DNA from 4 places in the Actinoplanes sp. NPDC004185 genome. Region 1 is predicted to be linked to each of the others. Evidence: riboswitches for the same ligand, from Rfam matches in the RefSeq annotation. Region 1 holds a riboswitch; each other region holds the start of a gene.
The links. Region 1 has a riboswitch for cyclic di-AMP ahead of ACWEOZ_RS05215 (transglycosylase family protein). Riboswitches for the same ligand answer to the same signal wherever they lie in the genome.
Positions count from the first base shown of each region.

Region 1 (5,389 bases):
TCTCGATCGGCGGCGTCGCCACCCGCGGGCTGAACCTCGGCGTCGAGTTCACCGGCGGCCGCATGGTCGAGTACGCCACCAGCCGGCCGCTGTCGACCGACGCGGCCCGGGTGGCCGTGCAGGCCGCGGGGGTCGACCGGGCCGTGGTCACCCAGGTCGGCCCGGGCAACGTCTCGGTGCGGGCGGGTGCCTTCGACGACGCCACCGAGCAACGCGTACGCGCCTCGCTCGGCACGGCCGGCGGCGGGGACGTCCAGCAGCTGCGGGACGACAAGGTCGGGCCCAACCTCGGCGCCGAGCTGAGAGACAAGGCGCTGCTCGCGGTGGCGATCGCTCTCGGCGCGCAGCTGGCGTACCTGTCGGTGCGGTTCCAGTGGCGCTGGAGCGCGGCGGCGGTGCTGGCGATGGTCCACGACGTGGTCATCCTGGTCGGGGTCTTCGCCTGGCTCGGCAAACCCGTCGACGGGGTGTTCCTGGCCGCGGTGCTGACCGTGGTCGGCTACTCGGTCAACGACTCGGTCGTGGTCTTCGACCGGATCCGGGAACTGGTCCACGGCCAGCGCAGGATCAGCCCCAGGCTGCGGGTGCCGTTCGCGCGGCTGGCCAACACGGCCTGCCTGCAGACGGTCCCGCGTACGGTCAACACCGGCCTGGGAGCGGTGTTCATCCTGACCGCCCTGGCCACCCTGGGCGGGGCGTCACTGGTGGACTTCGCGGTGGCGTTGCTGGTGGGGATTCTGGTGGGCACGTACTCGTCGGTGTTCCTGGCCACGCCGCTGGCGATCACCTTCCGGTCCCGCTGAGCCGCGGGCAGCGGGGTGTGCGCCGCGGTGCGCTCACCCCGCTGCCTCCTGCGCCAGGCCGGCCCTGACCCACGCCCCCGCTGACCGGCACCGGGAACGGTGGTGGCCGCGGCCCTAGATCACCCGGCGCCGTACCCGCCAGGCCACCACGCCGATCAGGACCGCCGCGACGGTGATGAACAGGGCCGCCTCGATGATCTGGAACGTCCAGAACCGCTCGGCCGGGTGGTAGACCCCGAACTGCTGGATGCCCCGGGCGTGCAGGAACTGGTTGAGGTTGGTGCCGGCCCGGTTGGCGGCGGCCTCCAGCTCGTCGTACTCCGTCCAGCTCAGCCTGCGCCCGGTGGCGTCCGCGTAGCCGCGTTCGATCGTCCAGTCAGCGAGGCGGGGACCGGGCCCCGGCTGGTTCGGCGAGCCGCCGACGGGGACCGGCTCCATGGTGGTGAGTGGTGTGGCGTACGCCGGACGGGCCACCAGCGCCACCGACATCCGGACGGCGAGGAACGCCCCGAACGCGACGCCGAAGGCGGGCAGACTGCGCCGCAGGATCGCCCCGGCGGCGGTGGCGGCGGCGAACGCGAACAGCGCGTACGCCACCGGCACAAAGCCTTCCAGGTCGAAGGCGTCGTACTGGAACCGTCCTTCCCACGCGTCGAACGGCTGACGGAACCAGGTGAGCACCGCGGTGAACACCCCGGTGAGCGCGACGGTGACGCCGGCCAGGGCCGCGAGCTTGGCCGCCAGCCAGCGCATCCGCGGCACGGCCTGCGTCCAGGCGAGCTGCCAGGTGCCGTCCTCCAGTTCGCGGGCGAGCAACGGTGCACCGAGGAACGCACCGATGACGACGGGGACCAGGTAGAAGGCCGCCAGGAGGTTCTCGACGTAGCCGTACCCCTCGTCGAGCCGGCGGAAGGAGGCCGCGCAGGCGTCGCTGACACCGCCCGCTCCCGCACACCGGGCGGGACCGCCGGGGAACAGGTCGTGAGCGTGCGTCCCGAGCACGAGCAGGGCGATGCCGAACATGCCGACGAGCAGACCCAGGACGCAGACCTCGGTCCGGTGCTGGCGCCAGATCAACCACGTCATGCTGGGCCCACCTTTCGCCGCTCGGTGCGGGCGGTCATGCGGCCACCCCCGGCGTGACCGCGGCGCCCGGCCCGGACGGCCGGCGCAGATACGCCAGCACCAGGTCCTCGAGCGCGACCGGCTGGGCCTGCCACCCGGGCGCGGCCGGGATCCCGCCGTCGCGTACCAGCAGGGTCGTGTGCCGGTCGCTGTGGACGGCCTCCACGACGGCGCCGGACCGGTCGAGGTCATGGTCCGTGCGCGGGCCGATGAGCAGCCGGTGCTCGGCGAGGAGGGTGTCGATGTCACCGGTGAGCGTGACCCTGCCCTGGTTGAGCACGATCAGGTGGTCGCAGACGCGTTCCAGCTCGTGCACGACGTGAGAAGAGAACAGGACGGTGACGCCGCCTTCGGCCACCGCGCCCATGAGGACCTGGAGGAACTCGTGCCGGGCCAGCGGGTCGAGGCTGGCCACCGGCTCGTCGAGGACCAGCAGGTCCGGCCGCTTCGCCAGGGCCAGGGCCAGCGCCACCTGGGCCTGCTGGCCGCCGGACAGCGTGCCGGCCCGGCGGTCGAGCGGGATGCCCAGCTTCACCAGCCGGCGCTCGGCCAGCCCCTGGTCGAACCGCAGGTTGCAGGCCCGGCCGAAATGGAGCATCTCGGCGACGGTGAAGCGCTTGTACAGCGGGTGGTCCTGGGCCAGGAAGCCGACCCGGGACAGAGTCTGAAGGGTGCTGGCGGTGACGTCGTGGCCGAGGACCTCCACCGTGCCGGTGCTCGGGGCCAGCAACCCGACGGCCAGGCGCAGCAGCGTGGTCTTGCCCGCGCCGTTCGGCCCGACCAGGGCGATGACGCCGCCCGCCGGCAGGGCCAGGGTGCAGTCGCGCAGCGCCCAGCCCTTCCGGTATCGCTTGCCCACAGCGTCGGTGCGCAGCGCGAACTCGGTTGCGGTCACGCCACTTCCTCGTTCCTCGTCTGCTGATGGACGGAAGCGAAGAGCGCGTTGACCGCCTGCTCGTCGAGGCCGGCCGCGTAGGCGCGGCGGAGCCAGGTCGCCAGGCCGCGGTGCAGCGACGTGTACGTCGACGGCGGCATCGCGGCCGACTGCTGCTCGTCGACGAACGTGCCCTGGCCGGGCCGGCCGGTGACCAGCTTCTCCTGCTCCATCTGCCGGTACGCCTTGGCGACGGTGTTCGGATTGATCGCCAGGTCCTCGACCACCTCGCGGATGAGCGGGAGGCGGTCACCGGGCTGCAGGAAGCCCAGCAGCACCGCCTGGCGGACCTGCTGGACGAGCTGCAGGTACGGCGGCACGCCGGAGCGGGTGTCGAGCCGGAAGACGAACACGGAGTCCCCTTACTGCTTTACTAGGAACATAGTAAAGCAGTAAGGGGACGGTCAAGAGACCGTGAGGCCCGGCTGCCCCACGGGGGTAAGGCAGCCGGGCCGGCTCATCACAGCGACAGACGCTGACCGGGGAAGATCAGGTTGGGGTTGCCGCCGAGCTGTGCGCGGTTGAGCTGGTACAGCGAGCGCCAGCCGCCCTTGACGTGCTGGGCCGCCGCGATCTTGGCGAGCGTGTCGCCGGACTTCACGGTGTAGTGCCGGCCGGTGGCCTTGACCGAGGAGTGCCTGGTCACCGCCGACTTCTTGTGGGTGGCCGACTTCTTGTGGGTGGTGGTGCGCGACGCCGTGGCCTTCTTGCCGGCCGACGACGAACCGCCGGTGTTCTTGGCCTTGTAGGACTTCGTCGAGCCGGCCTTCTTGCCGCACACCGGCCACGCGCCGATGCCCTGGCCGTCGAGCACCTTCTCGGCGATGCGGATCTGCTCCGCGCGGCTCGCCTTGTTGGCGGTGCTCGCGTACTTGCCGCCGCCGTACGCCTTCCACGTGCTGCGGCTGAACTGCAGGCCGCCGTAGTAGCCGTTGCCGGTGTTGATGCTCCAGTTGCCACCGGACTCGCACTGCGCGACCGCGTCCCAGTTGACGCCGGACTGCGCCGCGGCCGGGGAGGCCGGGCCCAGCAGGGCGACGGTGCCCGCGGCGCCGGCCACGACCAGACCGAGGGCGCGCAGGGACTGCTTGTGGATCTGTGCCATTGAATGAACCTCCACGCCTGCGAGGTCAGCTGTCGGGTTCGGGCTGAGGTTGCCCGGCCGCTGTGGTGCCGCGGCTTCACCCCGAGGCGCGCTGGGCGCGCCGGAGAACCTGTGGGTCCCCCGCTCCATGCCTGAGTTGGTGTCCCAGCCCGGTCGGCGGCAGGACTCGGCGTTACCGACCGCGGGGCCCGCGTCAGCGGACCGGCCGACCGTAACCACGTTCCCCGGCGCGGGGCCAACCTCCGGGGCCTAACGTGACGTTGTTCTCAGCTTTTGCCCTCTTTTGATCTTGGCCAGAATCGGGGCAAAGCCGGTCGATGTCACCGGCCGTACTCCTCGGGGCCGCGGGTGAGGACGTACCAGCCGTCACGGTCGAAGCCGGCGAAGCGCAACCGGTCGGCGAGCAGGGTGCTCAGCGTCTCCCGTACGGCGACCCGCCAGTCCTTGGCCGCGCCCGGAGCCCGGCGGCGCAGGGTCTCGATGTCCTCCGGGACGGCCACCACCACGGTCTGCCCCCGGAACGAGCCCGGCACCGGCCCGCCGGTGCCCGAGCGGCGCAGCGCCACGGTGGCGGTCGCCGGCCGGACGCAGCGCACCGGCTTGCCCGCGCTGGCGGAGACGACGGCCGGGGCGGCGAGATCCCACCGCACCATCAACCGGTCGCTGTCGTCGTCGCTGTTGATCCGGTCGTGCATCGGGCCGTAGAAGTTCGCCAGATACTCGGTCGGGATCGCGCCCAGCTTGGCCAGGTTGAAGTAGGCGTTGCGGGCCACCAGCGGGTCGAAGGTCCAGCTGATCGTGCTGATGCCGCGTTGCAGCGCCCAGACCCGCTGGTGCTGCTTGAGCGCGAAGCCGACGCTGCGCCCGGCCGCGGTGGCGGACACCCCGGCGATGTGACTGTGCAGCTCCCGCTCGCCCGGGGCGGCGAAGAAGGCCACCGCGGCCCCGACCAGGGTGCCGCCGTCGAAGGCACCGGCCACGTAGTTGCCCGACTTCGCCAGCGCGCGCAGCAGCTCGGTGCTCAGCAGCGGGCCGCTCGCGTCGTCCTGCCAGATGCCGGCCAGCATCCGGTCCAGCGTGGTCAGCTCGGCCAGGCTGCTCACCGGGCGGACCAGCACCCGGGCGGCCCGCGCGGCCACCGTGGCCGCCTCCATCGCCGCCACGATCACCCTGCTCACGACGGCGGCTCCGGAGCGGACACGTTGGCGGCCGGGCCGGCGGCCAGGGTCGCGAGATCCATGTGTGCTCACCTTCGGCGGTGACGGGTGTGCTCAGCGTAGGCCTCGGCCGGGCCCGCCGGGGGGCGTCCGAACCCGGAGGTCTACCCGTCTTGACCAGCCTTTCCCCCGAAGGTCCAGAAAGGGTGGACATCAAGTGATCTCTTGCCGGCGGCCTCGCGTATCTTGACGTACCGGTCGGCAC
Region 1 covers NZ_JBSGFR010000003.1:258,034-263,422, forward strand. The annotation lists gene secD (protein translocase subunit SecD) at 1-803, shown strand, start outside; gene ACWEOZ_RS05200 (ABC transporter permease subunit) at 918-1,889, opposite strand; gene ACWEOZ_RS05205 (ABC transporter ATP-binding protein) at 1,924-2,823, opposite strand; gene ACWEOZ_RS05210 (GntR family transcriptional regulator) at 2,820-3,215, opposite strand; gene ACWEOZ_RS05215 (transglycosylase family protein) at 3,323-3,967, opposite strand; cyclic di-AMP (ydaO/yuaA leader) riboswitch at 3,967-4,119, opposite strand; gene ACWEOZ_RS05220 (GNAT family N-acetyltransferase) at 4,288-5,145, opposite strand.

Region 2 (5,389 bases), on a different contig from region 1:
ACGGCGAGCACGGCCGCGCCCTGGTGGACGGCCCGGTGCAGGCCGCCGTCGGCGATCAGGCGCTGGGCGGCCAGGGCCTGCGGGCCGTCCTCGCCGCCGCCGATCAGGTAGATGTCGGCGGTGGTGGGCATGGCCTGGTCCGAGCGGACCTCGTACGTCTCCACCGGGATGCCTCGCAGCGCCGCGCGGCGCCCCAGGATCAGCAGATTCCCCCGATCGCCGTACGTCGACAGCAGGTCCGGGTAGATCCAGACGATCCGCAGAGTGCTCTCAGTTGACACGGTCCAACTCCGCTCGGATGTCCTGGAACGCCGTGTAGTTGGCGATCACTTCGAGGCGACCGGGCGGGCTGGCCTGCACCGCCTCGTCGAAGGTATGCACGTGCCGGAAGGCGACATCGTTCACTTCCAGCCGGACCGCCAGGTCGTAGGCCCGGTCGCCGGTGATCAGCACCTGCCGGCCGCGCAGCGGGGAGAAGTCGACGTCGTAGAGCCAGGACGTGTCGAAGCCGTCGGGGTCGCGGGCGTTGATCGACAGCAGGGTGGGGGCCACCTCGGCCATGTCGAACGCCTCGAGCCAGCTGGCCGGGTTCTTGGCCAGCAGCAGCCGGATGTTGCGGCCGTCGCGTTCGACCTGGGCGTAGCGGCCCGCCACCGAGGCGACGCCGGCCAGCCGGGGGACGGCCTCTATCGGGCGGACGCCGAACTCGGCGGCCACGGCCAGCGCGGTGGCGGCGTTGCCCAGGTTGACGTGCCCGGGCAGCTGGAGCTTGACCAGGTGCCAGTCGCCGCGGGGGTCGATGACGCCGTCGTCCTCGACGGTCCACTGGGCCTGCGGGCGGCGCAGCGGGCACCCGGTGCAGCGCCAGTCGCCGTTGGCGCGTTCGATCGGCGAGCCGCACTCCGGGCAGACGAACGAGTCGTCGTGCCAGCGCTGGCCGGCGCTGAACCAGACGACGTGCGCGGTGTTGACCGCCGCCCAGACCACCATCGGGTCGTCGGCGTTGGCGACCACGTGCACGTCGGGGTGGGCGGCCAGGGCGGTCCGCCACATCTGGGCCATCATGGCGACTTCCTTGGCCCGGTCGAGCTGGTCGCGCGAGAGGTTGAGCAGGGCCACCACCCGCGGGGTGGTCTCGTCGATGACCCGGGCCAGGTAGTGCTCGTCGACCTCGAGCACCGCGAACGGGGTGGCACCGGCCTTGGCCAGGGCCGAGGTGTGCCCGGTGGGCATGTTGGCACCGAAGGAGTTGGTGGCGACCGGGCCCAGTACGCCGAGGGCGGCCGCGGTGAACCGGGTCGTGGTCGTCTTGCCGTTGGTGCCCGAGACCAGCGCGATCGCGCGACCGGCGGCGAGGTTCTTCAGCAGGTCGGGATCGATCTTGAGACCGATCCACCCGCCGATCACCGAGCCGTCGCCGCGGCCGGCCGCCCGTGAGAGCGCCGCAGCGGTTCGCGACACGGAGGTCGCGACCTTGGCCCGTAGGGGCATCTTCCCGTCCGTCACGGCGACGAGGGTACCGGAAACGGACACTACGTCGAGTGGCCCCGGGGTCCGTCCGGGGGTGTCCGCCGCCGGGCCACCCCATCGGCCGAACGGATGATCTCCACTACGTCGCCTGTCGCCGAGTTTGCGCCGGTGGGGGCGTTTACGGTCACATTCTCCCGACCTCGGTCCGGCCCATGATCGACCTCGGTGGGGCTTTTTATGTGTTGTGTTTCACCCGTAACCTTCGACCGAAAGTGATCGCCTCATCACAAGGTGCACTGGCATTTGTCACGCGGAGGTCACAAACCGGACACCGTTTTCTATGCCAAGTACGGAGAGTAGCGAGCCGTAGCCCTGCAGTCCGGACGGAAATCGGGTAGCAAGGGTGAGCCGGTGAGCGCCCGCTCGCCGCTCGCACCGCACCGGACCACGCCGAGCCCTGCCCCGGTCCGAGCGGCGCGACCACAGGAACGCGAACGACAACACAGGCATACGGGGGCAGGGACGGGGGACCCAGATTCGGTCCACGGGGTACGCGCCACTCGCGGCGTACCACCGGGACCTTGGGGTGAAGCCACCAGCGGTGGCCGGGCAACCTTCCCGCCCGAACCCGACAGCTAACCTCGCAGGCGTGCCGGAGGGATCTCTCTACCGTGCACGAAAGCACCTCGCACCGGCGTCGTCGTACCACTGGCGCCGGTCCCGTCGCTCTGTCTCTGGGTCTCTGCCTCGGTGCCAGCCAGTTGGTCGCCACCGCACCGGCAACCGCCGCTCCCGCTCCCGTCACCGCGGCTGCGGCGGCGACAGTGAAGCCCAAGGCGAAGACCTCGTACAGCAGGAAGTCGATCGGCTGGGGCTCCACGGTCAAGGTGACCACCAAGCTGATCGACCCGAAGACCGGCAAGGCCGTCACCGGTGGCCGGGTCCGGCTCCAGATCAGGTCCAAGGCCGGCAAGGCGTGGAAGACCTATCAGACGAAGTCGGTCAACTCCAAGGGCGCGGTGTCGTTCTGGAGCAAGCCCTCGACGTCGGCGTACTACCGCACCCTGTTCGCCGGCACCAAGGGCTACAAGTCGGTCGCCACGCCGTCGACCCGGATCACCGTCAAGGCCAGTGGGGCCAAGATTCTGGCCGAGGCCAAGAAGCACAAGGGCAAGCGGTACAAGTTCGGCGCGTCGGGCCCCAGCCGATTCGACTGCTCCGGCTACACGATGTACGTCTACCGCAAGGCCGCCGGCAAGAAGCTGCCGCACAAGGCCAACTCGCAGCAGAAGTCCGGCAAGTCGGTCAGTAAGGGCAACAAGAAGGCCGGCGACCTCCTGGTCTTCCGCTCCGGCTCGTACGGCACCCACGTCGCCATCTACGCGGGCGGCGGCTACATGTGGGCTGCGCCGCACACCGGTGACAAGGTCAAGAAGCAGAAGATCTACGGCAAGAACTACGTCGTGCGCCGCCTCGTCTGAGTTCGGCTCAGCGGTACGGTCACGACAGCACCTGGTAAAAGCAGTACGACAGTTCAGTGGGGCGCGACCCGGTACGGGTCGCGCCCCACTGTCATGTCCGCTCCCTTTTCTCCTCCACTTTCCTCCCCGATGGGGTGCCGAAGGGCAGCCGGGCCTTCCCGAACGCCCGAATTCGGGGGACTTTCATGCCCGGGTGGGCGGCATGTCGGAAAGTGGACCATGGCGCGGCCCGCCCGGCCCTCCACTTCCACTCCACCGGCTCTGACGTGCGGATACATCCGCGAATCGGCTTCGCGGAAGCCGTCATTCTGGTTGCGAGTGGAGGGAAGTGGAGTAGAGTGGAGCGCAGTGGCAGGGCCTGAGGAGGAGCTGAATCCGAGGGGATTTGCCGGCCCAGACGACAGGTGATCCGCACAGAGCTGGCTCTGCGGCGGCGCCCGGGGCAGGGGGGTTGGGCCGATGTTCCTCGGCACGCACACCCCGCGCCTGGACGACAAGGGCCGACTGATCCTTCCGGCGAAGTTCCGCGACGAGTTGGCGGGAGGTGTCGTGATCACCAAGGGGCAGGAGCGTTGCCTGTACGTCTTCCCGATGCCGGAGTTCCAGCGGATCGCCGACCAGCTGCGCGAACAGCCGGTCACCCACAAGGCCGCCCGGGCCTACAGCCGGGTGTTCTTCGCCAGTGCGCACGACGAGATCCCCGACAAGCAGGGCCGGGTCACCATCCCGGCACATCTTCGGGAGTATGCGGCGCTGAACCGCGAGCTCGTGGTGATCGGCGCGAGCACGCGGGTGGAGATCTGGGACAAGCAGTCCTGGGAGCAGTACCTCTCGGCGAGCGAGGACGACTTCGCCGACATCGAGGAGGGGGTGCTGCCCGGCGGATTGTGAGGCGTGGCACCTGTGGGCCAGTGAAACGGCCCGGACGTCACTGCCGCCGTACTGCGAGATCTCCAGCCGCTCCCGCTCCTGGCGCCTCTTCCCCGGTGCCAGGCGTGTGTCCGGTCGGGCGCGCCCGATGGCAACGGGCACGAGCGGATGGGGATCTGGCGGTACGGACGGACGACCGGGTGGTGCCGGCACCGGGAATCGGTGCGGGTCGGACCGGGTGAGCGCGGAAAGAGCAGGCAATGGGGGTCAGGATGGGCGAGCTTCGCGGCACACACGTGCCGGTCTTGCTCGAGCGCTGCCTCGAGTTGCTCGCCCCCGCGCTCGCGCTGCCGGGTGCGGTGCACGTGGACTTCACCCTGGGCCTGGGCGGGCACGCCGAGGCCGTGCTGGAACGGCACCCGGACGTGGTCCTGATCGGACTCGACCGGGACACCGAGGCACTCGCGCACTCCCGGCAGCGGCTGGCACGGTTCGCGGACCGGACCCACTTCGTGCACGCGGTCTACGACGAGCTGCCGGCGGTGCTGGCCGACCTCGGTCACCAGCACTTCCACAGTGGCCTGTTCGACCTCGGTGTCTCGTCGCTGCAGCTGGACGAGCCGGACCGTGGGTTCGCCTACGCCCGGGACGCGCCGCTGGACATGCGGATGGACCAGTCGCGGGGGATCACCGCGGAGGAGGTCGTCAACGGCTACGAGCCGGGCGAGCTCGTCCGCATCCTGCGGGTGTACGGCGAGGAGAAGTTCGCCACCCGGGTCGTCTCGGCGATCGTCAAGGAGCGGGCGAAGGGCCGGATCGTCTCGTCGTCCCGCCTCGCGGACCTGGTCCGGGACGCCATTCCGGCCGCCGCGCGGCGAACGGGTGGAAATCCCGCGAAAAGAACGTTTCAGGCGCTACGTATTGAGGTAAATGCGGAACTCGCCGCGGTCGAGGCGGCGGTTCCCGCGGCATTGGACAGCTTGGCCCCGAAGGGGCGCCTTGTGGTGATGTCGTATCAATCGTTGGAGGACCGGATCGTCAAGCGCGCCTTCGCCGCGAGGGCGCGCAGCACCGGGCCGATCGACCTGCCGGTCGAACTGCCCGGAACGGGCCCTTCGGTGCGGCTCCTGACCCGCGGGTCGGAGCTGCCCAGCGCGGCGGAGGTGGCGGAGAACCCGCGGGCGGCTTCGGTGAAGCTGCGCGCGGTGGAACGGATCGACCAGCACGACCAGACGGCCGGGACCGCCCGCGAACGGTCCCGACTGTCTACAACGCACGGGGGACAAGGGCGGTTACGCCCGGGGGAACGCCAGGAGGGGGAGGGGCATTGAGCGAGCGCATGACCACTGCGCCGCGGTCGGGGGGCCGGACCACGGAGCAGGGTGGCAAGGGCCGGCGCACGCCGGCGGGCAAGACGACCGGTACGACCACGGGCGGAGGCGTCCGGGGGGCACGCCGCAACCCGACGGCCGGTACCAACCGGGACAGCGCTGTCCAGAGTGGCGCCGTTCAGGGTGCCACCGCCCTCAAGCTCAACGCCGAGCAGCAGCGTGACCCGATCACGACCC
Region 2 covers NZ_JBSGFR010000017.1:95,704-101,092, reverse strand. The annotation lists gene ACWEOZ_RS19265 (type 1 glutamine amidotransferase) at 1-281, opposite strand, end outside; gene ACWEOZ_RS19260 (Mur ligase family protein) at 271-1,491, opposite strand; cyclic di-AMP (ydaO/yuaA leader) riboswitch at 1,994-2,114, shown strand; gene ACWEOZ_RS19255 (C40 family peptidase) at 2,295-2,951, shown strand; gene mraZ (division/cell wall cluster transcriptional repressor MraZ) at 3,411-3,842, shown strand; gene rsmH (16S rRNA (cytosine(1402)-N(4))-methyltransferase RsmH) at 4,094-5,152, shown strand; gene ACWEOZ_RS19240 (FtsB family cell division protein) at 5,161-5,389, shown strand, end outside.
Region 2: linked by a shared signal. The riboswitch ahead of ACWEOZ_RS19255 (C40 family peptidase) and the one ahead of ACWEOZ_RS05215 (transglycosylase family protein) in region 1 are both predicted to bind cyclic di-AMP.

Region 3 (5,389 bases), on a different contig from region 1:
GCAGCAGGCCGTCCGCTTCGGCCTCTTCCACACCCTGCAGGCCGGCGCCCGGGCCGAGCAGCGCCCGGTCGGCTCCAAGGGTCTCACCGGCCCCGGTTACGACGGTCACACGTTCTGGGACGCCGAGACCTTCGTGCTGCCGGCCCTGACGTACACGCAGCCGTCCGCGGCGGCCGACGTGCTGCGCTGGCGGCACTCCACACTGGATCTTGCCCGGGAGCGTGCGCAGACCCTCGGCCTGCAGGGCGCGGCCTTCCCGTGGCGCACGATCCGCGGGCAGGAGTGCTCGGCGTACTGGCCGGCCGGCACCGCCGGGTTCCACATCGGAGCGGACATCGCCGACGCCGTGCGGCGCTACGTCTCGGCGACGGGCGACTTCGAATTCGAACGCGACTACGGCCTGGAGCTGCTCGTCGAGACCGCCCGGCTGTGGCGCTCGCTCGGGCATCACGACCGGCACGGCCGCTTCCACATCGACGGCGTCACCGGTCCGGACGAGTACACGGCCGTGGTCGACGACAACGTCTACACCAACCTGATGGCGCAGCAGAACATGTTCGCCGCGGCGGACGCGGCCAAGCGGCACCCGGAGCTCGCCCGCAAGCTGGGCGTGGACGACGAGGAGTCGGCGTCGTGGCGGGACGCGGCGGCTTCCGTGCACATCCCGTACGACCGGGAGCTCGGCGTGCACCAGCAGTCGGAGGGCTTCACCCGGCTGGCGGAGTGGGACTTCGACAACACCCCGCCCGAGGCGTACCCGCTGCTGCTGAACTACCCGTACTTCGACCTGTACCGCAAGCAGGTGGTCAAGCAGGCCGACCTGGTCATGGCGATGTACCTGCGAGGTGATGCCTTCACCCCGGAGGAGAAGGCGCGCAACTTCGCGTACTACGACGCCCGTACCGTGCGGGACTCGTCGCTGTCGGCCTGCATCCAGGCCGTCATGGCCGCCGAGGTGGGCTTCCTGGAGCTGGCCCACGACTACCTGGGCGAGGCCGCCCTGATGGACCTGCACGACCTGCACCAGAACGCCCGGGACGGCGTGCACGTGGCATCCCTGGCCGGTTCCTGGATCGCCCTGGTGGCGGGCCTGGGCGGCATGCGTGACTTCAACGGGCAGCTCTCCTTCGCGCCCCGGCTGCCGAGCCGGATCAACGCGCTGGAGTTCTCGCTGCTCTGGCGTGGCCTGCGGCTGCGGGTGGAGGTCACCGCCGACGAGGTGACCTACTCGCTGCGCAACGGCGGTGGGTCGGCGCGTCTGGACCTGCTGCACCACGGCAAGGAGGTCACCATCACCCAGGTGAAGCCGGTCGTGCTGCCGATCCCGCCGGCGCCGCCGACGGGACCCGCGCCCAGCCAGCCGGCCGGTCGGGCCCCGGTGCGCCGGGCCACCGGCGTCTGATCCTGCCACGAAGAAGCCCCCGTCCTCCGCGAGGAGGACGGGGGCTTCTCTGCGCTCACCGCGCTAAAGCATCGAGACGTGTACGTGGTCCGTGTGGTCACTGGGGCCGTGGTACGTCTTCCAGCCCGTGGCCGGGAACCAGATCTGTTTGTTCCAGATGACGTAGAGGATGCCGAGCCGGTCGGCGTTGCGCACCAGGAAGGCCATCAGGTTGTTGCCGTACTCCCGGGTGTCCTGGTTGTGCCAGGGTGAGAAGCCGCTCTTCTGCAGGGACCAGTCGCAGGCACGGCCCTTGGGATGCTCGAACGGACCGCCGTTGCGGTGACAACCGACGAACCGGTTGAACTTCGCCTTCTTCACTTCCTTGTACATGTGGAAGGTCCGCGCGGTGATGCAGCCGCCCGTGGTCGGGTCGTCGACGTTGCAGGACTCCGGGCCGAACTCGCCGTCGGAGTTGCGCGGTGCGGGCGCGGCGATCTTGGACTTGACGTCCACGAAGCCACCGGTGACCGACGTGCCGCCGACCTGGGCCAGCGCCTTCTCGGCCGACTCCTTCTGCTTCTCCATCAGCGCGAGGTTCTGCTTCTGCGCCTTGACCTCCTGGTCCAGGCGCGTCTTGTTGGCGGTCACCTCGTCGATGGCCTGGTCCAGCTCGCGCAGTTTGCCGTCGTTGAGGGCGTTGATCTCCTCCAGGGAGACCGCTTTCTTGAGGAAGCCGTCCGGGCTGCTGGTGTTGAGCAGGAAGCCCATGGTCGAGATGCCGCCGGTGCGGTACTGCTGAGCGGCGACCGCGCCCACCTCGGGCAGCAGCAGGTCGCGCTTCGCCTCGGCGTTCTTGACCTTCAGGGCCAGACCGAGCTGGGTCTTGGTCGACTTGGCAACGGCCGACTTCGCCGCCAGATAACGCCGGCCGGTGGAGTCCAGCACGTCGTTCAGCATCGGGTTGTCGTCGCCGTCGTCGGCGGTGGAGTTGGTGCCGTCCGGACCGGCGTTCGCCGGGGATGCGGGCACGAGCATCATCGTGACCGCGGCGAGCGGTGCCAGGGCGAGGATCAGCCACCGGCGGGGTCTTGCCGTCATTCAGAATCCTTCCGCGTGACCACCGGCCGGGTTAGCTGACGGGTTCGGGACGGAAGCGATCCCTACCACTGACTCGTGGATTCACCCCGGTAGTTCTGTGGTTCCCCGGCTCATCTTGCGACGATTAGATGGTGGGCTGCCGGCGCCTTGGGGGCAGCGCCTTCTGGCAGTGACCGGCGGCCAGCTTACCTGACAACGCCCGAACTGGCAGTGCTGCCGCGAACGGCAAAAGGGTTACCGGGCAACGACTTTCCGTCACCGATCAATGAAATGACGCAGGTCATAGCCCGTAACGACGCATTAATGTGAGTCGTTGCATTCTTTCCGCCGTCCCTCACCTTGTGTGCACGATCGATTGCGCTCGGTGTGACGACTGTCGATTCCTAGCATTGCTGGGTAGTGTTCGTCACGGTCTCAGCGCAGACCGCCGCCTAATCGCCGCACGGCGAGCCGGGGAACCACTCGAGTAATGGGGTGAATCCGATCCGCGCACCCCCGCGCGATCGGTAGGGATCGCTTCCGTCCCGAACCCGTCAGCTAACTCGGTCGGCGGCCGACGGAAGGAATGTCCGTGAGGTTCAACCCTGTCCGCCGGCGATTAGCGACCGTCCTCGCGGTCCTCGTCGCCACCTCGGGGCTGGCGCTCGCCGCCCCGACCTCCGCCTCCGCCGCACCCCGACCCTTCGCCGCGCCGGGCGACTCGGGCGACGACGGCGAGGGCGGTTCGAAGTCCCTCATCAAGCAGCTCGAGGCGGCGTCCAAGGGCTTCGTCGAGGCCAAGGAGGCGCTGGACCGCTCCAAGAAGCGCCAGCAGGAGCTGTCCGCCAAGCTCAAGGAGCTCGACACCCAGCTCGGCCCCAAGCAGGCGGCGCTGGACGAGATCGTCCAGCGGGCGTACCGCACCGGGCGGCTCGGGCCGATGACGGCGATGATCACCGCCGACTCCACCGGCAGCATGCTGGACCGCGCCCAGACCCTGGAGACCATCGCCGTCAAGCAGGACCGCGCGGTGCGTGACCTGAAGGACAGCCGGGACCAGCAGGCGCAGGCCAAGACGGCGATCGACACCGCCGTCCGCGATCAGCAGCGCCAGCTCACCGTCATGGCCAAGCGCAAGAACCAGGCCGAGTCCGCGCTGAAGGCCGCCAATGCCGCCAACGGGACGAGCGACTCCTCGTCGTCCGGTGGCGGTTCCTCCAGCGGTGGTGGCAGCAGCTCACTGGCCGCGGCCGCACCGCGCAACTCCGACGGCTCACTGCCGGACGAGTCGTGCAGCGTCAACGACCCGACCACGACCGGCTGCATCACGCCGCGCACCCTGCACGCGATGCAGGAGGCGAAGAAGGACGGTTTCAACCACTTCATCGCCTGCTTCCGCCACCAGAACAGCGGTGAACACCCGAAGGGCCGGGCCTGCGACTGGGCGGCCGACAAGGGCGGCTTCGGCGGCGACGCGACCGGGGCCAGCAAGGACTACGGCAACCGGCTGGCGAACTACTTCATCCACAACGCAAGCCGGCTCGGGATCCTCTACGTCATCTGGTACCGGCGGATCTGGCTGCCCAGCAGCGGCTGGAAGTCGTACTCCGGTGCCGGCGGCGACCCGTCGAGCGATCACACCAACCACGTGCACATGTCGATGCGCTGACTCCAGGGGGTGCGGGGCCTACCGCTTGACGTAGGCCTCGTACTCCTTCAGCACGTCGTCGGTCGGGCCGTCGGCGCGGATCAGGCCCGACTCCAGCCAGATGGCCCGCTCGCAGGTGTCGCGGATCGACTGCTCGCTGTGGCTCACCAGGAAGACGGTGCCGGCCTGCGCGCGCAGATCGCGGACCCGCTGCTCGCTGCGCCGGCGGAACTTCGCGTCACCGGTGGCCAGCGCCTCGTCGATGAGCAGCACGTCGTGCTGCTTGGCGGCCGCGATGGCGAACCGCAACCGGGCCCCCATGCCGGACGAGTACGTCCGCATCGGCAGCGAGCTGAAGTCACCGCGCTCGTTGATGCCGGAGAAGTCGATGATGTCCTGGGTCTTGCTCTTGACCTCGGCCGGGGACATGCCCATGGCCAGGCAGCCCAGGACCACGTTGCGCTCACCCGGCAGGTCGTTCATCAGGGCGGCGCTGACGCCGAGCAGGGACGGCTGGCCGGCCGCGTAGATCGCCCCGCGCTCGACCGGGAGCAGCCCGGCGATCGCCCGCAGCAGCGTGGACTTGCCCGATCCGTTGGTGCCGATCAGGCCGACGGCCTCACCCTTGTACGCGACGAAGCTCACACCCTTGATGGCGTGCACCTCGCGCATGGTCGCCGGCTTGGTGCGGGTGACGAGCCGCTTGAAGCTGGCGAGCGGGCTGCCGCTGCCCGGGCTCGCCGACTGCTGGATCCGGTAGACCACGTGGGCGTTGTCGACGATGACCGTCGGATCGCGCCGGTCGCTGCCGGTCATGTTGTCAGCCACGGCCGTAGCCCTTCTCTCCGCGCCAGAAGTAGACGTAACCCCCGGTGCCCACCACGAGCGTCCAGCCGATCGCCTCGAGCCACATCAACATGGGACTCGCCGCGAGCGGCACGTCCTCCATCAGCGCGTGCCGCATGAGGTCGATGAACACCAGCATCGGGTTGGCCTCGACCAGGTGCAGCTTCCAGCCGCTGAGGTGGTCGGTGAAGCGGGTGACCGGGTAGAGCACCGCCGACATGTAGAACCACATCCGCATGACGAACGGGATGAGATTCCGGACGTCCGGGAACTTGCTGCCGAGCCGGGCGCCGGCCAGCGCCAGTCCGGCGTTGAACACGGCCTGGATCAGGAAGATCGGCAGGATGAGCAACCATTCCAGGGTGATCGGCTCGCCGAAGGCGACCACGATGACCATCAGCACGGCCAGCGAGGCGATGGTGTTGCGGACCTCG
Region 3 covers NZ_JBSGFR010000002.1:263,570-268,958, forward strand. The annotation lists gene ACWEOZ_RS03370 (glycoside hydrolase family 65 protein) at 1-1,402, shown strand, start outside; gene ACWEOZ_RS03375 (coiled-coil domain-containing protein) at 1,466-2,482, opposite strand; cyclic di-AMP (ydaO/yuaA leader) riboswitch at 2,488-2,623, opposite strand; cyclic di-AMP (ydaO/yuaA leader) riboswitch at 2,901-3,050, shown strand; gene ACWEOZ_RS03380 (coiled-coil domain-containing protein) at 3,048-4,130, shown strand; gene ACWEOZ_RS03385 (ABC transporter ATP-binding protein) at 4,149-4,925, opposite strand; gene ACWEOZ_RS03390 (ABC transporter permease) at 4,930-5,389, opposite strand, start outside.
Region 3: linked by a shared signal. The riboswitch ahead of ACWEOZ_RS03375 (coiled-coil domain-containing protein) and the one ahead of ACWEOZ_RS05215 (transglycosylase family protein) in region 1 are both predicted to bind cyclic di-AMP.

Region 4 (5,389 bases), on a different contig from region 1:
CACCCGCCGCGAGGCCGAGGCGCACAAGTCGGCCAGGAGCGCCCGGGCCTGCTCGACCAGGCGCCGCGGCAACGGGTCGTCGCCGGGAAACCGGGCCAGATGCGCGTCGAACGCCGCGACGCGGGAGGACAGCTCCTCCAGCACCAGCCCCTCCGGCGCCGGCCGGTGCAGACGCCGCATCATGTCGACGAGCACGGCCGTGGCCTGCTCGTCGTGCTCGCGGACCAGGGCCCGCAGCGTCCCGCCGGGCTCGGCCCGCTCCAGCAGCAGCGCGCCCCGGTTGTCATCGCGGGCCAGCACCTCGACCGCGGCCCGGCCGCCGAAGAAGCCGAGCGTGTCGGCCTCCAGCGCGACGTGGCCGGCGGCGGCCAGGCCGAGCTTGAGCACGGCCGGCGACCCGTCGGCCCGCCGCGCCGGCGCGACATAGTTGAAACTCAACGGGTACGGCGCCCCGACTGCGAGCCCCCACTCCCGGGCGACGTCCTCGACGAGAACGGGCAGCCGCGCGAGCCAGCGCCGGCCGTCGTCGCCCCAGTTGCCGGTGACGTTGCGAACGAAAGCGCCGGGAAACATGCCCCCAGTCTCGCAGGATGATGATCGACCACATCGGCCTCAGTGCGGCAGGAGCGGCACCCGAGCCAACACGAGATTCGTGGTCTCCGGCCCGAAGGCGTGAGTGATGCGCCCGAGCAGCAAAGATCGGCGGCGCTCTCCGTCCGCGTCGACATATGTCAACGCCAGCAGCGTCAGCATCTGATCATCGATGTCACCACGGGATCGGTCGAGGGTGACCAGGGCCTGCTTGGCGGGCCGAACACCCCACCACCACGTCGTTGCCACGCCGATGATGACGCCACCGAGACCGACCAGTATCACCGCAGCAGGAGACATCTTCCGACCGTAGCCAACTCTGGCCGCGGAAAGGAGAGCTCGATGTCGGTCAATGCAGCGCCGCCGAGGCTCCGGAGTCCCACCGGTCTGTCGGAACGGCACGTTCGACAGACCGGTGGAAAACCGAAAACCGGCCGAGAACTCCGAGTGCGGGCCTCAGCCGGTCGGGCGGCGGATGCCGGTGATGGCTCCGCTGCGATCGATCGACGCCATGCGGACGTGGTCGCCCGTGTGTGGCGCGTGCACCATCGTGTTGCCGCCGACATAGATGCCGACGTGGTGCACCGGGCTGCCGTAGAAGATCAGGTCGCCCGGTTGCAGCTGGCTGCGGCTCACCGCGCGGCCCGCATGGATCTGGTCACCGGTGAAGTGCTCGAGATGCACCCCGGCCACCGCCCAGGCCACCTTGGTCAGGCCGGAGCAGTCGTAGCCGCCCGGCCCCTCCGCACCGAAGATGTAGGGCTTGCCGATGAGGTCGCACGCCTTCTGCGCCGCCCGGCCGCCCTTGTCGTCGGTGTAGTCGACCGGGCACGGGCCGGTCTTGAACGCGCCGTCGGAGACGCCGGCCGCGCCGTACGCCCTGATCCGCAGCTTCTGCAGCTCGTCGACCTTCTTCTGGATGTCCTTCTTCTGCTGTGCCAGCGCCTTGTCGCGCGCCGCCACGGCTTTGGTCAGGGTGTCCAGGTCGCGCTTGTCGCCCGCGAGCTGGTCGCGCAGCTTCGCGGCGCCCGAGACCGACTCACGCTGGTGCCGGCTGATCTGGTCGAGGAACGTGAGCTTCTCGGTCAGACCGGTCGGCGAGCCACTGACGACCATGGCCTTCATGGCGCTGGGCGAGCCCTGCATGTAGGCCTGTCCCGCCATGTTGCCCACCTGCGACATGGCCAGGTCGACCTCCAGCTCCAGCGGTGCGAGCCGTTTGTCGATCTTCCGGAGCTGGGCCTGGTTCTTGAGCAGCTGGTTGTGCACGTTGTTGTACTGCTCGATGACCGGTTCCAGCTTGTTCCACTGCTCGTCGATCTGCTTTTCGATGCTCGACGGGGACGGTGTCGCATTCGCCACCCCGGGAGTGAGAAGAATCCCGACCGCGGCGACGGCGCAGGCGATGCTGCGCAGAATTGCGGCGCTGCGCGCCTCAATCCGTTTCACGTAGGTGCAGTGTCCTTTCTTCCCTCGGCCGCCGACCGGGTTAGCTGACGGGTGCGGGCGGGAAGCGCGCCCGGCCACCGTGCTGCTGGTGGCTTAACCCCAGAACTCCTGGGTCCCCGGTTCGTCTCGCGACGATTAGGCGGTGGCCCGTCAGTTCGCCCGGGTTGGGACGAGGGGGGACTGCCGAGCCGGGCATTACCGTACTCCCGATCAACGACGAATTGAACCCGGCGGTATCAGGACACACTGCGCCGACCATTGCTTGACGCAGCGTAAGAAAAGTAGCCGTCAAAGCGGCCAGGCGGAGAGCGCCCGGTCCAGCCACGGCAATACCAGAATCACTGTGGGTAACACCAGCAGACCGACCGCGCCGGTGGCCGCGGCCAGGCTCAGGCCCACGGTGACCGGGCGCGGATCACTGACATTCAGCCGGTCGAGCCGGCGCCGGCGCTCCGCCGCCGCGCTGCCGAGCTCCGCCGGGGCGTCCGGGCTGACCGCGTCGCTGAGCAGCGCCAACGCCGTGCGCAGCGGCGTCGCGCCGCAGCGCCGCCGGGCCGCGTCGTCGGCGACCATCTCGAGCAGCAGGTGTACGGCGTCGAGCGGCGCCCGGCTGCGCAGTGGCCGCGGCACCGCCCGGTAGAACGCGGTGAACGACTCCATGACCACGTCGTGCCGGTGCCGCAGGTGGGTCTGCTCGTGCGCGATCACCGCGGCGACCTGCTCGGCGTCGAGCACCCGCAGCGCACCGTCGCTGAGCACCACGCGCGGCGAACGGCCCGGCAGGCAGTATGCGAACGGCAGCGGCCCGTCCAGCACCCGCAGCCCGGCGGGCACCTCGGCCGGCAGCTCACCGTGGCGCTCGGCGCTGTCCAGCAGGTCGACCAGCAGCCGGTGCCGGGACCGGCGGGCCCGGGACCGGATGCTCACCCGGACGAGCGACACCAGCAGCCGCACGATGATCACCGTGGCGACGGCCAGCGCGAAGATCAGCGCGGCCGCACCCACCGGACGGTCGGAGCCCAGCTCACTGACCAGCTCCTGCGATCCGGCCAGGACCACGCCGAGCGCGCACAGGACCCCCGTGAGGGTGATGCTCTGCCAGAGCGCGACGGCTGCCGCGGGCGCCCGGTCGGGCCAGCGCGCGCCGGCCAGGATGCCCGGCACCACGAGCGACAGGGTCAGCCCGAGCGCACCGAGCAGCAACGCGGTCACAGCGTCAGGCCCGGTCCTTGCGTGCCGCCTCGATGGCCGCGGTCAGGGCCGACGGGTCGATCCGGCCGACGAAGTGGGCCAGGGCCGCGTCCCGCACGCCGTCGGGCGCCGCGCTGAGGGCGTCGAGCATCAGGGCGGCGGTCATCTCCTCGCGCGACTGCGCGGGGGCATAGCGGTACGCCCGGTCGGCGCGCTGCTGGGTGACGACACCCTTCTTGGCCAGCCGGTCCAGCACGGTCATCACGGTCGTGTACGCCAGCTCGCGGTCGCCGCTCAGCCGTTCGTGCACCTGGCGCACGGTCAGCGGCTCGCCGGCGTTCCACAACTGCGTCATGACCTCACGTTCGAGGTCTCCCAAAGCCATGTGACCCACTCTACTGCACAGTGTCGTACTACGAGGCGTAGTATCTACTACGGAACGTCGTAGAGGGGGCCATCCGTGGACGTGCTCGAGCTGACCCGGCTGCAGTTCGCGGTCGTGACGATCTACCACTATTTCTTCGTGCCGCTGTCGATCAGCCTGGCCGGCACCGCCGCGGGCCTGCAGCTCGCGTGGCTGCGCACCGGCCAGGACCGCTACCGGCAGCTCACCAAGCTCGTCGGCAAGCTGCTCATCGTCACCTTCGCGGTCGGCGTGGTCACCGGGCTGGTGCAGGAGTTCCAGTTCGGCCTGGGCTGGAGCAACTTCGCCCGCTTCTACGGCGACGTGTTCGGCCCGACGCTGGCGATCGAGGGCATGCTCGCCTTCTTCCTGGAGGCGACGTTCCTCGCGCTCTGGTACTTCGGCTGGGACCGGCTCCCGCGCAAGCTGCACGCCGCCACCATCGTCATCGTCGCGGCCGGCACCGTGATGTCCGCGTTCATCATCCTGGCCGCCAACTCGTTCATGCAGAACCCGGTCGCGTACTCGCTGGACCCGGTGACCGGGCGGGCCCACCTCGACGACTTCGGCGCGCTGCTGCTCAACAAGGTCAACCTGGCCGCGTTCCCGCACACGCTGGCCGGCGCGGTCATGGCCGGCGGGTCGCTGCTCCTGGCCATCGGCGTGTGGCGGCTGCGGGCCGGGGGCGAGGCGGCATTCCGTACGCTGTCCCGGCTCGGCGCCTGGCTGACGCTGACCGGGGGCGCCCTCACCGCCCTGACCGGCGACCACCTCGGCAAGGTCATCACCGAGGTGCAGCCGATGAAGATGGCCGCCGCCGAGGCCCTGTACGCGACCACCACCGGCGCACCCTTCTCGGTCTTCGCCATCGGCGGCCCGGACGGCGGCGAGCCGTTCTTCAGCCTGGAGATCCCTCGCCTGCTGTCCATCCTGGCCAAGGGCGGCCCCGGCGCGACCGTGCAGGGCATCGACGACCTCCAGGCCCAGTACGCCGCCCAGTTCGGCCCGGGCAGCTACATCCCGATGATCCCGGTGGCGTTCTGGACGTTCCGGCTGATGATCGGCATCGGCATGCTGGCGGCGGCCGTCGCGGCGTACTACCTGTGGAGCACCCGGCGCGACCGGCAGGCGCACCGGCTGCTGCTCCGCTTCCTGCCGCTGATCCCGATCCTGCCCGCCGCGGCCAACACGTTCGGCTGGATCTTCACCGAGACCGCCCGCCAGCCCTGGCTCGCGTTCGGCATCTCCCGGGTCGCCGACGGCATCTCCCCCGGCCTGACCCGCGGCGAGGTGCTCGTCTCCCTGATCGGCTTCGCCGTCGTCTACGGCATCCTCGCCGTCGTCTGGCTGCGACTGGTCCGCCACCTGTCCCGGCAACCGCTCGAAGCCGCCGCGCCCGCCGCACCCGCCGGTGAGCCGGCCCCCGAGCGCGAACCGGTCCCGGTCTACTGAGGAATCGCCATGATCACAGTCTGGTTCGCGCTCGTCGTGCTCTGCTGGGTGCTGTTCTTCGTCCTCGAGGGCTTCGACTTCGGCGTCGGCCTGCTCTCCCCGGTCGTCGGCCGCGACGACCACGAGCGGGGAGCCGTCGTCCGCACCGTCGGCCCCTTCTGGGACGGCAACGAGGTCTGGCTGGTCGCCGCGATCGGCGTGACCTTCGCGGCCTTCCCCGACTGGTACGCCGCCCTGCTCTCCGGCCTCTACCTGCCGATGGTGGCGCTGTTGCTGCTGCTCGCCGTCCGCGGGGTGGCCCTG
Region 4 covers NZ_JBSGFR010000014.1:76,266-81,654, forward strand. The annotation lists gene ACWEOZ_RS16625 (aminoglycoside phosphotransferase family protein) at 1-573, opposite strand, end outside; gene ACWEOZ_RS16630 (hypothetical protein) at 613-891, opposite strand; gene ACWEOZ_RS16635 (C40 family peptidase) at 1,048-2,040, opposite strand; cyclic di-AMP (ydaO/yuaA leader) riboswitch at 2,055-2,192, opposite strand; gene ACWEOZ_RS16640 (M56 family metallopeptidase) at 2,329-3,252, opposite strand; gene ACWEOZ_RS16645 (BlaI/MecI/CopY family transcriptional regulator) at 3,257-3,616, opposite strand; gene ACWEOZ_RS16650 (cytochrome ubiquinol oxidase subunit I) at 3,692-5,086, shown strand; gene cydB (cytochrome d ubiquinol oxidase subunit II) at 5,096-5,389, shown strand, end outside.
Region 4: linked by a shared signal. The riboswitch ahead of ACWEOZ_RS16635 (C40 family peptidase) and the one ahead of ACWEOZ_RS05215 (transglycosylase family protein) in region 1 are both predicted to bind cyclic di-AMP.